Regions from separate parts of the Streptococcus sp. Marseille-Q6379 genome, predicted to be linked through region 2. Evidence: predicted binding sites of a transcription regulator. Region 2 holds the regulator's gene; the other holds the start of a gene.

Region 1 (4,443 bases), 490 kb from region 2:
ATAATCAACACCATTCTCAGTCAAATAACGAGCTGCTGGACTATTTCTGGCAATATTACCCGCTGGAGAAATATGGTCTGTTGTAACCGTATCTCCAAATTTAGCCAAAACCTTCAAATCATTCAATGGTTTAATACTCAAATCATCTCCTAAAGCATCAAAGTAAGGTGGATTTTGAATATAGGTAGAGTTTTGATTCCATTTATAATTTTGACTTTGTTCAGTAGGAATGGCATTCCACTTCTCGCTATCAGAAAAGACACTGGCATATTCATCTTGGAAGAGTTGACGGGTGACGTATTTATCAACATAAGTCTCAATGTCATCACGAGATGGCATAATCTCCTCTAAATAAACAGCTTGACCATTGTCGTCAAAGCCTAGAGGCTCAGTTGTCAAATCAATATTCGTGTTACCAGCCAAGGCATAAGCAACAACCAATGGTGGACTAGCCAAGAAATTCGCTTTAACAAGTGGATTAATACGCCCTTCAAAATTACGATTTCCTGACAATACAGCACTCGCTAGGAGGTCATTGTCTACAATAGCCTTAGCCACTTCAGGACGTAAATCTCCTGAGTTACCAATACAAGTTGTGCAACCATAACCTACCAAGTTAAAGCCAAGCTTATCTAGATAGGTTTGCAAGCCTGAAGATTTGAGATAGCCAGTAACAACCTTAGAACCCGGTGCCAAAGATGTCTTGACTGTTGGAGATACTTTTAATCCTTTCTCAACCGCTTTTTTGGCTAAAAGACCGGCTGCCATAAGAACGTACGGATTTGAGGTATTGGTACATGATGTGATTGCTGCAATGGCAACATGACCCGTTTGAATTGTTTCTGAATGATCCTCAAAATCAACTTTTGCAGTTTTTGCTAACTCTTCATTATCCAAACCGAAACCACGGACACCTGCTTCACGTACCACTGCATCTTGAAATTCTTGCTTAGCATCAGATAAGAGAATCAAATCTTGTGGACGTTTAGGACCTGAGATAGAAGGTTTAATAGATGACAAATCGACTTCAACAATCTTAGTATACTTGGCTTCTTTACTTGGATCATAGAAAAGATGATTGGCTTTTGTATAGGCTTCAGTGACTTGGATATGTTCCTCATCACGATTAGTTAAACGCATGTAGTTAAGAGTCTCGTCATCAATAGGAAAATAACCACAAGTCGCACCATATTCCGGTGCCATATTAGCGATAGTAGCACGGTCAGCTAGAGATAAACTCTTCAAGCCAGGTCCAAAGTACTCAACAAATTTACCAACCACATTTTCAGAACGAAGCACCTGAGTAATCTTGAGAGCCAAATCTGTTGCTGTGGCAATTTTAGGCAGCTCTCCTGTCAGATGTACTCCAATAACCTCTGGAATTGGGAAATAAGACGCTTCACCTAGCATAGCTGCTTCAGCTTCAATTCCACCAACACCCCAACCAAGAACGCCAATACCATTAATCATAGTCGTGTGACTATCTGTACCAAACATAGAGTCAGGATATAGGAGCCCATCATTTTCAATAATGACATCACTCAAAAATTCAATATTAACCTGGTGAATAATCCCTGTTGCTGGTGGAACCGCACGGTAATTTTCAAAAGATTGTTCGGCCCACTTAAGAAATTCATAGCGCTCGTTGTTACGTTTAAACTCTAGATTGATATTATCTTCAAGAGCAGTATCACATCCATATGAATCAACTTGGACAGAGTGGTCGATGACCAAATCTACTGGAATCTCGGGATTAATAAATTCGGCTTTACCACCATTAGCCACTATAGCATCACGCATGGAAGCTAAATCAACAACAACAGGAACCCCTGTAAAATCCTGTAAGATAACACGACTTGGTTTAAAAGGTACTTCAGAAATTGTTGGAAAATTCGGAAATTTTATTAGATCAGAAATGTGAGATTCCTTAACATCGACACCATCTTTTTTTCTGAGGAGACTTTCAAGTAGTATTCGAATGGTATAAGGTAGTTCTCCGACCTTAACATCATGAGATTTTGCTGCTTTTTCGAGATCATAGAAAGAGAATGTCTTACCATTTACAGTTAGATTTGAACAGTATTCTTGCATACTTGAACCTCCATTAGTTAAAAATTTTCTTTATTCTACACTGTTATTTTTGAAAAAACAAATAGAATCGGCATTTTGATGTTATATTACATAACATTTATGGTGAGATATTTCTTTTTTAGCCATTTTCATAAACAAATTCTATTTAATTTAGAGAACTTAAAAAAGCCTTTGAAACACAAGATATAGGGTTGTGTTTCAATACTAAACACAAAATATTGTATTTCCTTAAGATATTTAGCTTGATTTTTCCCAATATTTTGGGTATTCTATTAGAGTTGAAAAAGTGACTCCTAGTCACTTAAAATCTTTTTATAAAGGAGTATTTGCAATGGCAAAGATTACATTGTTTTCTAAAAACAACTGCATGCAGTGCAAAATGACTAAAAAATTCTTGGAAAAGGAAGGTGCTGATTTCGAAGAAATCAACATTGATGAACAACCAGAAAAAATCGATTACGTAAAAAGTCTTGGTTTCACTGCTGCTCCAGTTATTGAAGCAGGCGATATCGTCTTTTCAGGTTTTCAACCGACTAAACTTAAAGAAATCCTTTAATTATCAAGTTTTTAAATAGAAAGGAACTTGTTTGCTTAGTTTAATATTTTAACCTTAATATACTATTAAACTGAGCCTGGTATCTGTATTATGTCTTTAAAAAATCTTGGCGATGTCTCATACTTCCGCCTCAACAACGAAATTAACCGTCCTGTTAACGGTCAAATTCCTTTGCATAAGGACAAAGAAGCACTTCGTGCCTTCTTCCTTGAAAACGTTAAGCCAAATTCAATGGCATTCAACAGCATCACAGATAAAATTAATTATTTGATTGAGAACGATTATATCGAGTCTGAATTCATCGGTAAATACGAACCTGCTTTCATCGAAAAGTTGTCTGCAGAAATTCATTCTCAAAAATTCCGCTTCCAATCTTTCATGGCAGCCTACAAGTTCTACCAACAATATGCCCTCAAAACAAACGATGGCGAGTCTTACCTCGAAAGTATTGAAGATCGCGTTCTTTTCAACGCCCTTTACTTTGCTGATGGTGATGAAAACCTTGCTAGTGACCTTGCTAACGAAATGATTCACCAACGTTACCAACCTGCTACTCCTTCATTTCTAAATGCTGGACGTAGCCGTCGTGGTGAACTCGTGTCATGTTTCCTTATTCAAGTAACGGATGACATGAATTCTATCGGACGTTCTATCAACTCGGCCCTCCAGTTGTCTCGTATTGGTGGCGGGGTAGGTATTAGCCTATCTAACCTACGTGAAGCTGGTGCTCCTATCAAAGGTTATGCTGGGGCAGCCTCTGGTGTCGTACCTGTTATGAAGCTTTTCGAAGATAGCTTCTCTTACTCAAACCAACTTGGCCAACGTCAAGGTGCTGGTGTTGTTTACCTGGATGTTTTCCACCCAGATATCCTTGCCTTCCTTTCTACTAAGAAAGAGAATGCTGATGAGAAGGTGCGTGTTAAAACACTGTCACTTGGTGTTACAGTTCCAGATAAATTCTACGAGTTGGCACGTAATAATGAAGATATGTACCTCTTCAGCCCTTACTCAGTCGAAAAAGAGTATGGTAAACCATATAACTACATTGATATTACAGCTATGTATGATGAGTTAGTTGCCAATCCCAATATTACAAAAACCAAGATTAATGCACGTGAGCTAGAAACTGAAATTTCTAAACTCCAACAAGAATCAGGTTATCCATATATTGTCAATGTTGATACAGCCAATCGACACAACCCAATTGATGGTAAGATCGTCATGTCCAACCTCTGTTCTGAAATTCTCCAAGTTCAAACACCAAGTGAACTTAACGATGCACAAGAGTTTGTCAAACTCGGTACAGATATTTCATGTAACCTTGGATCAACTAATATCCTTAACATGATGACATCTCCTGACTTCGGACGTTCGATTAAGGCTATGACACGTGCACTTACCTTTGTTACAGATAGTTCAAGTATTGATGCTGTACCATCCATCAAAAATGGTAACCAACAAGCTCATACCTTTGGTTTAGGAGCTATGGGGCTTCACTCTTACCTTGCTAAACACCATATCGAGTATGGTAGCCCCGAATCTGTTGAATTCACTAATATCTACTTCATGCTTATGAACTACTGGACTTTGGTTGAATCTAACAATATTGCCCGCGAACGTCAAGAAACCTTTGTCGGTTTTGAAAAATCAAAATATGCTGATGGTTCTTACTTTGATAAATACGTTACAGGCCAATACGTTCCTAAATCTGACCGTATCAAAGAACTTTTCGATGGTCACTTCATTCCACAGGCCAAAGATTGGGAAGAACTACGTGAACTCGTTAAGAAAGATGG
Region 2 (4,443 bases):
CTCTTGGACCTTATGTTGCCTGAGATGGACGGTTTTGAAGTAACACGTCGTCTCCAACAAGAAAAAGATACTTATATTATGATGATGACAGCCCGCGATTCAATCATGGACATTGTTGCTGGTTTGGACCGTGGTGCTGATGACTATATTGTAAAACCTTTTGCGATTGAAGAACTATTGGCACGTATTCGTGCAACCTTCCGTCGCCAAGATATCGAAGCTGCTAAGAATGCACCAGCTAAAGCGTCAACTTATCGTGATTTGAAATTGGATGTTCAAAACCGTACAGTTGTTCGTGGTGATGAAGCAATTCCATTGACAAAACGTGAGTTTGATTTGTTGAACACACTTTTGAGCAATATGAACCAAGTGATGACCCGTGAGGAACTCTTGCTTCAAGTTTGGAAATATGATGATGCAATCGAAACAAACGTTGTAGACGTTTATATTCGTTACTTGCGTGGAAAAATCGATGTTCCAGGTAAGGAATCATACATTCAAACAGTGCGAGGAATGGGTTACGTTATCCGTGAAAAATGAGTAAATTACAAGATAAATTATTTGGTAAAGTAACCATTAGAAAAAAGTTGACCATGACAACTGCTGTGGTCTTCTTTCTTGTATTGTCGATGTTCACTCTGGTTGTTGTTTTCTCGGCCAATACGCTTCTTTTGCAACGTGAACGTCAAAATGTAAATAACACAATTTCGAAAGTTGTTACTTATATCGAAAAGGACTGGGATTCTGATGAAGAGTTGAGTCCAGAACCGCTTTTAGCGGCCCTTTATTCGCCTAAAAATATCTATGCATCAATCATTAATGGTGTGCTTTCTGAAAAGCACTCTTTGGATGGTCAAGTTGCAATTTCTAATAAATTATTTTCTAACCAATCTGTTTTTGTTTATGACAAAAAGGGAACGTTTATCTTTACTTCTGAGGAAAACACAGACTCTCCTCCAGGCATGTCTGAAGTAAACAAACTGAAGTCAGTGTCCTATAAAGGAAAGCGTGGTTTCTTACTACAAGTTCCAATTTACGGTAAGGATAAAAAGACCATCGTTGGTTATGCCCAGATTTTCCATGATTTGGAATTCTACTATGCTCTGAAAGAGCGTTTGATTTTCTTATTGATTTTCCTAGAAGTGGGGATGACGGTCCTAGTTATCGCAGCAACTGTGGTTGTCTTGACATCTATTCTTCGTCCGATGAGACAGTTGCACGAAACGATGGGAGTTATCACCGATTCGCCAAGTGATTTGGAACTTCGTTCTAAGATTGAAAGTCACGATGAAATTGGTGATTTGGCGGTTAACTTTAACCGTATGATGGATAAAATCCAAGAAAATAATCAGATGCAGATGCGTTTCTTGAGTGACGTCAGTCATGAATTACGTACGCCGATTGCGGTTATCAAGGGCCATATGGACCTCTTGCAACGTTGGGGTAAAAATGACCCTGAGATTCTTGAGGAGAGTCTTGAGGCTGCAAGTCACGAGGCCAACCGTATGACGATTATGATTAATGATATGTTGGATTCTATCCGTGTCAAAGGATCATTTGAAAATCATAGAAATGATACGTGTGATTTGAATTCTTCAATCCGTACGGTTATTGGTAACTTCCGTGTCTTGCATGAAGATTACCAATTCTATCTCAATGATTTTGAGAGCTCAGAGCGTCCAGCACAGATTTACAGCCAACACTTTGAACAGGCGATTACTATTTTGATTGATAATGCGGTCAAGTATTCTCCTGTTAACAAGGAAATCCAGGTTACAATTAAGGCTCTGGAAGATGAAATGTTGGTACAAGTACAAGATAATGGTGAAGGGATTTCTAAAGAAGATATTGAGCATATCTTTGAACGTTTCTATCGTTCAGATAAGGCACGTAATCGTACGACAACGCAATCTGGTGTTGGTATTGGTTTGTCAATCCTTTACTAAATTGTGGAAGCTTATCGCTGCCGTATTAATGTTAGTTCTGAACTTGGTGTTGGAACACGTTTCGACCTTTACATTCCATTTGCGGATGGAGAAACGACGACACCTCAACTTGAGCTTTAAATCAATTTATAAGAGTCTTAGAGTGATTCTTGGTCGTGAGCACGCCTCGTTTAGGGCGTGCTTTTTATGTGTTTTTATGGTAAAATAGAGTACCGAATTTCAAAGATTGGTGGTGAAGTGCATGCGTTGTCCAAAATGTCAACATAATAAATCTAGTGTTATCGATAGCCGTCAGGCAGAGGATGGGAATACCATTCGTCGTCGTCGTGAGTGTGATTCTTGTCATGCTCGTTTTACAACTTTTGAGCGAGTGGAAGAAGTTCCACTTTTGGTTGTCAAAAAAGACGGTACTCGTGAACAATTCTCTCGCGATAAGATTTTCAATGGTATCTTGATGAGTGCTCAGAAGCGTCCGGTTTCTAGTGAGGATATCGAAAATGCCATCACCCGTATTGAGCAAAATATTCGCCGTAACCATGATGGAGAGGTTGATAGTGATGTCATTGGGAATTTAGTGATGAAAGAACTCGCTGACCTTGATGAAATTACTTATGTACGTTTTGCTAGTGTCTACCGTTCTTTCAAAGATGTTGATGAGATTGAAGAGTTGCTTCAAGAAATCACCAAGACTGTACGTGCGAAAAAAGAGTCTAAAAAATGAGACCTATTGAAGAATTTGTCTATGTTGGTAATCAGGTAATCGTTCCCGATCAGGCAAGTTTAATGCGTTGCTATTATCCCATTATTGGGAGTGAGGGATACGCTCTCTACCAGTATTTCGTGGCTTTTTATGACAATGGTAATCGCCGCCATAAGTTTGCGGCTATTCTGAATCACCTTAACTTTGGAATGCAGCCCCTTCAAGAAGCACTGGCGGTTCTGACAGCAGTAGATCTCTTGGCCTTTTACCAGTCACCTCAAGGGTTTTATGTGATAGAGCTTAAGTCTCCCTTAACAATTGAGCAGTTTCTAAAACATGCCGTTTATAGTTCACTTCTAGAGCAAAAGATTAGTGAACCAGCAGTAGACGCTTTGAAACCGGCAGGTCTCCAAGGATTGCAAGATTTATCTAAACGTTTTTCGGATGTCTTTACCGATGAGCGTTTGGCTCAAAAGTCTGTGTCTGAAATCAAGCCTAAAAATTCATTTGATTTAACTAGTTTTAGGAATCGTATGCAGGCTGATGGGCTTGTATTTACAGATGAAAAGACAGATGTGCCAGAAATATATAAATTGTCTGAGACTCATGGCATGAATTGGTATGATACCTATCTCTTAGCTAAAAAGACAGCCGTCAACCACCAGATTATTGTCAAGCGTATGCAGGTGCAATTAGAGCAGGCTCAAGCTCAAACATTAGGTGGTGACTCTGCTTTGACGGAGACTGAAGAAAAAATTCTTAAGGCGGTTAGGTCCGAAAAGCCTATTGATTATCTACAAAGTGCCAAGGGTCCTGGTGGTGCTTTGACTAATTCTGAGAAGAAGATTCTCACAGATTTGGCACAAAGAGGCTTTCTGGATGAGGTCATTAACCTCATGGTTGCCTACAGTTTGGGACGGACACGTTCGACGAATGTGAATCGAGAGTATATCTCTAAACTTGCTAACGACTTTGACTTTAAGAATATCCTCACTGCCGAACAAGGGCTTTTAGCTTTGCGTAGTGGTTACAACAAGAAATCACAACAAGCAAAAGCTGATTCTAAGAAGAAAACAAATGTGCCGAGCTGGAGTAATCCAGATTATGATAATCAAACCAGTCAGGCTGATCAGGCTAAATTGGATGAAATTAGACGTCGGGCTTTGGCAAAACTAGAAAAAGGAAAGGAGTAGCCTATGGAAAGAGTTGGACAAACCCTAAACCGAACAGGGCATCATGGGTCTGGCAATGCAACAGATTTAACGAAGCAAATTTTGACGGATCCAAGAGTGGCTAGCTTTATTCAAGAGCATAGCCTAAGCCAGGATGAAATCAAACGTAGTCTTCCTAAGTTTAATCAATTCCTGGTGGAATGCCGTAAGGTCAAAGAAGGTGATGCCTCCTATATTGCCAAAGGGTATGAGCCGATTCTGACCATGAATGAAGGCTACGCTGATGTGACCTATAAGGAGACGCGTCAGCTCAAAGAGCAACAAGAACAACAGGCTATCGCTAAACGGATTAATTTGGTGAGTCTGCCTCAGTCTTATCGTAAGATTACCTTTGCGGATATTGCTCTAGATGATGTGGCGCGTGTGGATACCTTTGAGAGTCTCGTGGATTTTGTGGCGAATTACCCTAGTCCAGACCAGAAAGGCCTCTACATCTACGGAGACATGGGGGTTGGAAAATCCTTCATGTTGGCTGCTATGGCTCATGAACTTTCCGAAACCAAGAAGGTTGCGACGACCATTATTCATTACCCATCTTTTACCATTGATGTTAAAAATGGAATTA

The links. The regulator NrdR, encoded in region 2, represses ribonucleotide reductase genes. The targets are predictions, from matches to a motif close to ACACNATATATNGTGT.
Region 1: the regulator NrdR is predicted to act here: its motif matches at 2,300-2,315, upstream of nrdH (glutaredoxin-like protein NrdH).

Annotation. Positions count from the first base shown of each region.
Region 1 covers NZ_CBCPLV010000001.1:766,695-771,137, reverse strand. The annotation lists gene acnA (aconitate hydratase AcnA) at 1-2,091, opposite strand, end outside; gene nrdH (glutaredoxin-like protein NrdH) at 2,423-2,647, shown strand; gene nrdE (class 1b ribonucleoside-diphosphate reductase subunit alpha) at 2,738-4,443, shown strand, end outside.
Region 2 covers NZ_CBCPLV010000001.1:278,451-282,893, forward strand. The annotation lists gene ACWPVZ_RS01470 (response regulator transcription factor) at 1-540, shown strand, start outside; partial or broken gene ACWPVZ_RS01475 (HAMP domain-containing sensor histidine kinase) at 537-2,066, shown strand; gene nrdR (transcriptional regulator NrdR) at 2,188-2,667, shown strand; gene ACWPVZ_RS01485 (DnaD domain protein) at 2,664-3,839, shown strand; gene dnaI (primosomal protein DnaI) at 3,843-4,443, shown strand, end outside.